DNA from 2 places in the Trichococcus sp. TS_SC_9 genome. Region 2 is predicted to be linked to the other one. Evidence: predicted binding sites of a transcription regulator. Region 2 holds the regulator's gene; the other holds the start of a gene.
What was found. Region 2 encodes CtsR, which represses protease genes until heat stress. Its sites were predicted from a motif close to TTGGTCAAAAAAGGTCAAANA; they were not measured.
Positions count from the first base shown of each region.

Region 1: the regulator CtsR is predicted to act here: its motif matches at 1,373-1,393, upstream of AC0J5I_RS14500 (ATP-dependent Clp protease ATP-binding subunit).

Region 1 covers NZ_CM149591.1:2,990,971-2,994,394, reverse strand. The annotation lists gene AC0J5I_RS14500 (ATP-dependent Clp protease ATP-binding subunit) at 1-1,259, opposite strand, end outside; gene AC0J5I_RS14495 (phosphocarrier protein HPr) at 1,658-1,924, shown strand; gene ptsP (phosphoenolpyruvate--protein phosphotransferase) at 1,926-3,424, shown strand, end outside.
Region 2 covers NZ_CM149591.1:1,099,232-1,102,655, reverse strand. The annotation lists gene AC0J5I_RS05085 (ATP-dependent Clp protease ATP-binding subunit) at 1-1,661, opposite strand, end outside; gene AC0J5I_RS05080 (CtsR family transcriptional regulator) at 1,687-2,148, opposite strand; gene AC0J5I_RS05075 (RNA-guided endonuclease InsQ/TnpB family protein) at 2,347-3,424, opposite strand, start outside.

The DNA.
Region 1 (3,424 bases), 1.2 Mb from region 2:
TTTTCAAGCAATTCACCGACTGGTATATTTGTTTTGATTTCAATGATTTTTTGGATATCCTGTTCCGTTACGATGGGATCGCCATCGGCTGGTGTCGGATTTAGTTTCATCTTGTTCAGATTTGTGATCTGATCGCGATAGTAAGCAGCTTTCTCGTAATCTTCTGCATGGAGGGCAGCTTGTTTTTCTTTTTCGGCCGCTTCGATGCGCTCCTCGATTTGTTGCGGATCGATGGCTTTGATTGTCAGATTCTTTTTGGAACCGGACTCGTCAAGCAAGTCAATGGCTTTGTCGGGAAGGAAACGATCCTGGATATAGCGGTGCGACAATTTGACTGCCGCTTCCAGTGCCTTATCCGAATATTTAACGTGGTGATAATCTTCGTATTTCGGACGGATACCTTGAAGTATGATCAGCGTCTGTTCAGGTGTTGGTTCATTCACACGGACGGGCTGGAATCGGCGTTCCAGTGCGGCGTCTTTCTCGATTCTGCGGTATTCATTCAGCGTTGTGGCTCCGACCAGTTGCAGTTCGCCTCTCGCAAGGGCGGGCTTCAGGATATTGCCTGCATCCATACTTCCCTCAGCGTTTCCTGCCCCGACGATTTCATGGATTTCATCGATGAAGAGGATGATCTGTTTGTTCGCGCGAATTTCATCCATCAGTTTTTGCATCCGTTCTTCGAACTGACCACGGATGCCGGTGCCTTGAACGAGCGAGACGACATCCAAGCGGATAACTTCTTTTTCCAACAATTTTTGAGGGACATCGCCGTCCACGATTTTTTGGGCAAGACCTTCAACTACGGCTGTTTTGCCGACACCGGCTTCCCCTGTGAGTACGGGGTTATTTTTCGTGCGGCGATTCAGGATTTCGATGACGCGTGCGATTTCACTGTCTCTACCGATTACTGGGTCGATACCACCATCACGGGCCAATTGCGTCAGGTTTATGCCGTATTCATCCAGCAAACCGCCTTTTCCACCGCCTTTTCCTCCGCGGGCAGCTTCAGGGGCAGGCGGCTGTTGGTAATTCTGTTCTTGGTTTTGCTGCATTTTTTTGAAGAAGGAATCCAGATTACCGAAAGAAAAAGGGTCTACTGGGCCTTGGGATCTTGGATTCGGATTGTTTTGTTGCGATTGAGCGGCTTTGAATTCTTGATAGCAGCTCTGGCATAAGTCGATTTGGCGTCTTTGTCCATTCACACTGGCATACAGATGAATGGAAGCTTGGTTCTTTTCGCAATTTTGACAAAGCATGGCAATCTTCCTTTCTATTATGGATCATAGCTACATGTATATTATAGTAGTAACGGCTAAGGAATTCTCGTGAGAAGGTTTCCTGACCAACTCTGACCTTATGAGCCCATTATACATTGACCTATTTTGACTTTCAAGTGGTTTGACCTGTACAAAGCAAAATTTTTCTTCGCGGGACGGCTTTCAGCCAAATGGGAAGGTTGTATTAAATTAGTGACATTTCAGCAATTATGACAAAAATTTGAACGAATCTAGTTAAAACAGTTGTAGTATAAAGCGAAAGATGGTAATCTTATTCAATGAAAGGGTTATTTTTAATCCGGTTTCCCATTTTTCTGTTATAATGGAAACGTATTAAAAGTACCTTAAATAAATACATCTCAAAAGGGGTTTATGACATGGAAAGAAAAGAATATCACGTAATCGCAGAAACAGGGATTCACGCACGTCCAGCAACTTTATTGGTGCAAACTGCAAGCAAATTTAATTCAGACATCAATTTAGAATACAAAGGTAAATCAGTTAACTTAAAATCCATTATGGGTGTAATGTCATTAGGCGTAGGCCAAGGCGCTGATGTTGTCATCACTGCAGAAGGTCCGGACGAAGCAGACGCTATGGCTGGAATTACTGAAACAATGGTAAAAGAAGGGCTAGCAGAGTAATATGAAAAACCACTTACAAGGAATAGCAGCTAGTGACGGTATTGCAATTGCGAAAGCATATTTGCTTACCGAACCGGATCTATCCTTTGAGAAGCGTAAAGTGGAAGATTCAGAAGGCGAAATTGCTCGCCTTTTGCAAAGCTTTGAAACCGCTAAATCAGAGGTAAGTGCAATCAGAGACAAAGCGGCAGTATCACTTGGCGAAGAAGAAGCACAAGTTTTTGATGCACATTTAATGGTATTATCCGATCCAGAAATGATTGGATCAATGAATTCAAACATCCGCGACAACGGTGTGAATGCTGAATCAGCACTTTCTGATGTTGCCGGCATGTTCATCGGTATGTTCGAAGCGATGGAAGACAATCCATACATGCAAGAACGTGCAGCGGATATCCGCGACGTTACCGAGCGTGTATTGAGCCACTTGTTGGGTGTCAAAATCCCTAATCCATCGACAATCACAGAAGAAGTGATCGTCGTTGCCAAAGATTTGACTCCTAGTGATACGGCTCAATTGAACCGTGATTATGTTAAAGGATTCGTTACCGATATCGGTGGACGCACTTCCCATAGCGCAATCATGGCCCGTTCTTTGGAAATTCCTGCAATTGTAGGTTCAAAAGAGATCACTCAAATCGTCAAAGATGGCGATATCATCATTTTGGATGGTTTGGACGGCGACGTCTACATCAATCCAGATGAAGAAACATTAGCTGCATACAAGAAGAAAGCTGAAGAGTTTTCTGCGATGCAAGCTGAATGGCACAAACTGAAGAATGCAGATACAATGACAGCAGACGGTAAACATATCGAATTGGCTGCCAATATCGGAACGCCTAAAGATTTGGAAGGCGTTGTCGCTAACGGTGCTGAAGCAATAGGTCTATACCGTACTGAATTCCTGTACATGGACTCTTCGGACTTCCCGACAGAAGATGAGCAATTCGATGCTTATAAAGCTGTTTTGGAAGGCATGGAAGGCAAACCTGTCGTTGTTCGTACAATGGACATCGGTGGGGACAAAGAATTGCCTTATTTGGAATTGCCGAAAGAAATGAACCCATTCTTGGGTTACCGTGCAATCCGTATTTGCTTGGCTGAACCAGAGATGTTCCGTACACAATTGCGTGCATTATTGCGTGCTTCCGTTTACGGTAAATTACGCATCATGTTCCCAATGATTGCAACACTGAACGAATTCAGAGCTGCAAAAGCGATGTTGGATGAAGAAAAAGCGAATCTATTGGCCGATGGCGTAGAAGTTGCTGATGATATCCAAGTAGGTATCATGATTGAAATCCCAGCGGCTGCTGTATTAGCTCATCAATTCGCTAAAGAAGTAGATTTCTTCAGTATCGGAACAAATGACTTGATCCAATACACAATGGCGGCAGATCGCATGAACCAACAAGTTTCTTACTTGTATCAACCTTACAACCCAGCTATCCTTACGCTGATCAAGCATGTTATTGATGCTTCTCATGCGGAAGGTAAATG
Region 2 (3,424 bases):
GTAGGCCCTAGGAAAAGGAATGAACCGATTGGACGGTTCGGGTCCTTCAAACCGGAACGTGCACGCCTGATTGCGCGGGACACTGCATTGACCGCCTCGGATTGGCCGATGACGCGTTCATGCAGCACTTTTTCCAGCCTCATCAAACGGTCGCTTTCCTTCTGCTCCATCTGGTTGACAGGGATTCCGGTCCACAAAGCCACCACTTCAGCTACGTCGTTTTCAGTCACCTTCAGATCGTAGTGCGTGATCGTTTGGGCTTGTTGCTCCACCATTTTTTGGAATTTCTGCTTCTTCGCCATTTCGCGTTTGCGGATGCGGGCAGCTTTATCGAAGTCCTGATTCAGGATCGCTTCCTCTTTGTCTTTCGACAACTTAGCGATTTCCAGCTCGATTTTCCCGATCGGCGTATCCCCGTGGGTGACATCCAACCGAACTTTTGCCGCGGATTCATCAATCAGATCGATCGCTTTGTCCGGCAATCTTCTGGAAGTGATATAGCGGACGGATAACTGGACAGCTGCTTTCAAAGCCTCATCAGTGATTTCCACGCCATGGTGCTCCTCATAACGGGAACGCAAGCCACGCATGATCTCAACCGATTCCTCCGGTGTGGGCTCATCGATATGGATAGGTGCGAAACGTCTTTCCAACGCCGCATCTTTTTCGATATATTTTTGGTATTCATCAAGGGTGGTAGCACCGATTGTCTGCAGTTCGCCCCTTGCCAATGCCGGTTTCAGGATATTCGAGGCATCGATCGCCCCTTCCGCTCCGCCTGCGCCGATCAAGGTGTGCAACTCATCGATAAAGAGGATGACATTCCCGTCATTGTAGATCTCGTCGATGATTTTTTTCATTCTTTCCTCGAATTCACCGCGGTATTTCGTACCGGCCACCAGCGAACCCATATCCAACATCATAATGCGTTTGTTCGCCAACGTATCCGGAACATCGCCGGCCACGATTTTCTGTGCCAAGCCTTCCACGATGGCTGTCTTGCCGACACCCGGTTCCCCTACCAAAACAGGATTGTTCTTCGTTCTGCGGGAAACAATCTGCATGATGCGGCGGACTTCCTTGTCGCGGCCTACGATCGGATCCATCCGGTTTTCCCGTGCCAATTCCGTCAGATTGCGGGCCAAGGAATCCAAAGTTGGCGTTCCTTCCTCCACTTTCTCCGTCTTTTTGGCTGAACGCATATCCGGTTTTGTCGGTTGTTTGATGCCCAGTTTCTCATAGAGAGATTTACGCAGCAGATTCGGATCGATCTGCAGATTTTTGATGATTTTGACTGCCAAAATTTCTTCTTTCAATAAACCCAACAAAAGGTGTTCGGTCCCTACCAAAGGAACCCCCAATTTGTGCGCTTCGTTTGTCGCATACATAATGACTTTTTTTGCCCGAGGAGAAAATGGCAACGGCGCATTGAAGTCTTCCGTGTTCATTTGGCCGAAACCGGTCAGATGGACAATCTCTTCGCGGACTCCTTCCTCATCAATATCGTATCCGCGCAACACTTTTCCGGCAATGCCTTCTTGTTCTCGTACTAGTCCGAGAAGCATATGCTCCGTTCCGATGGATTGATGCTTAAATTTGTGCGCTTCTTCTGTTGCCAACATCAATACTTGGCTGGCTTTTTCTGTAAATAATTCATCCATTTTTAACGCCTCCTCTACGGGCTATCTATTCAAAGCGCAAGCTGTTCAAAAAATTTCTCAACAGCAGGGCTCGTATTCTTTCTTCGTGCTCGCCTGTGTATGGGGCAAGTGACTTATCCAATACCGACAACATCAGGTTTCCTTCGCGTTTCGTGATGATACCGCGACTGTATAGATTTTGGGTTACCGCAAACGCATCTTTCTGGGTGATGCTTTCGCCTACTATCGCGATCAGCTTATCCAACAATTCTGCTTGATCGAGGATTTTCACCTTCATGATGCGTATATAACCGCCCCCGCCGCGTTTGCTTTCGACCGAGTAGCCTTGCTGTTCCGTAAAACGGGTATTGATGACATAGTTGATTTGTGAAGGTACACAATGAAAACGATCTGCCATTTCATTCCTTCTGATTTCAATCTGCTCTTCTGCATTCAGAATCTTTTTGATATACGCTTCGATGATATCTGACATGTTCTGACCATGCATGGAATGGACGCCTCCCTTCCCCTGACTAATTTTGACTATTATATGTTTATATTATGCTATTCCTACATAACTGTCAAATGGGGACTGCTCGGCACTCAAGTGCCTGAGCTTCTGGGAACGGAACGGACTTAACCGATTGGAAACCAACCGGCCAGAGGTTATTCCTATGGACCAAAGCGTGTCCCACACTCTTGCCGTTTAACGTTCGGCCAACGCTTTGTCGAGGATGTTAATGGCCGCATTCACGTCCCGATCGATGTTTTTGGTGTGACAATGCGGGCAAGCGAACGTGCGGATCCGCAACGGCTTTTTGCCGGTGTTCTCGCCGCAATGCGAACAGGTCTGGCTCGTATAGGCAGGGTTGACCAGCACCAATTCCTTGCCGTACCAGTCGCATTTGTACGCCAGCATGGACTTGATTTTCACCCAGGCTGCGTCCGCAATGGAACGGGAAAGATGGTGGTTTTGCAGAAGATTTTTGGTTTTCAGATCCTCCAGGACAATCAGGTCAAAGTGCCGCACCAAATCGGTCGTGTACTTCTGCAGGTGGTATTCGCTTTGATTAGCAATTTTGCGATTGAGTTTGGCCACCATCTGTTTGGCTTTTTGGACGTTTTTGAATTCCGAAAGATCCAGTTCGACGCCGGCCGTCTCGGCTTCCTTGATTTTGACCAAAGCCTGCGTGCGCCGGCGCGCCAACTTACGTTCCCAGCTGCGGCGTTTTTTTGCCAAGGAACGTTCAAAGTTCTTGTTTTCCAGCTTGAATCCGTCGGACTGGATCGCCAAATGGGTGATGCCCAGGTCGATGCCGACTTCTTTGTTGGTTTTGGGCAACAGAACAGGTTCGTGTTCCACTTGGATTGTCGCGGAATAGGCGCCGGTCGGCTCCTTGCGGATAACAGCGTTCTTGATTTGACCGCGAATCCGTTCAAGGCCGTAGGCCCTGACCAAACCGAGTTTCGGCAGCTTGATGTAATGGTTATCCGCGACTTGGATGTTTTGGTTGATGCATTTGGATTTGTAACTGTTGTGCGGACGTTTACGGCTTTCGAAGTTCGGATGTTTGTTTTGGCCAGTGAAGAAGCGCTGATACGCCTGATCCAAATCGGCGCAGGCATATTCCAGACACGTGCTTTCGGCCTGTTTCAGGAACGGAAATTCGAGTTTCAACACTTTGATGAGGTAGTTCATGCCGAATTTGTTGACGTATTGACCGCCGTTTTTGTAGCGTGCCTGCTGCATATCCAGCATCTTGTTTTTGATGAACCGGCGAAGT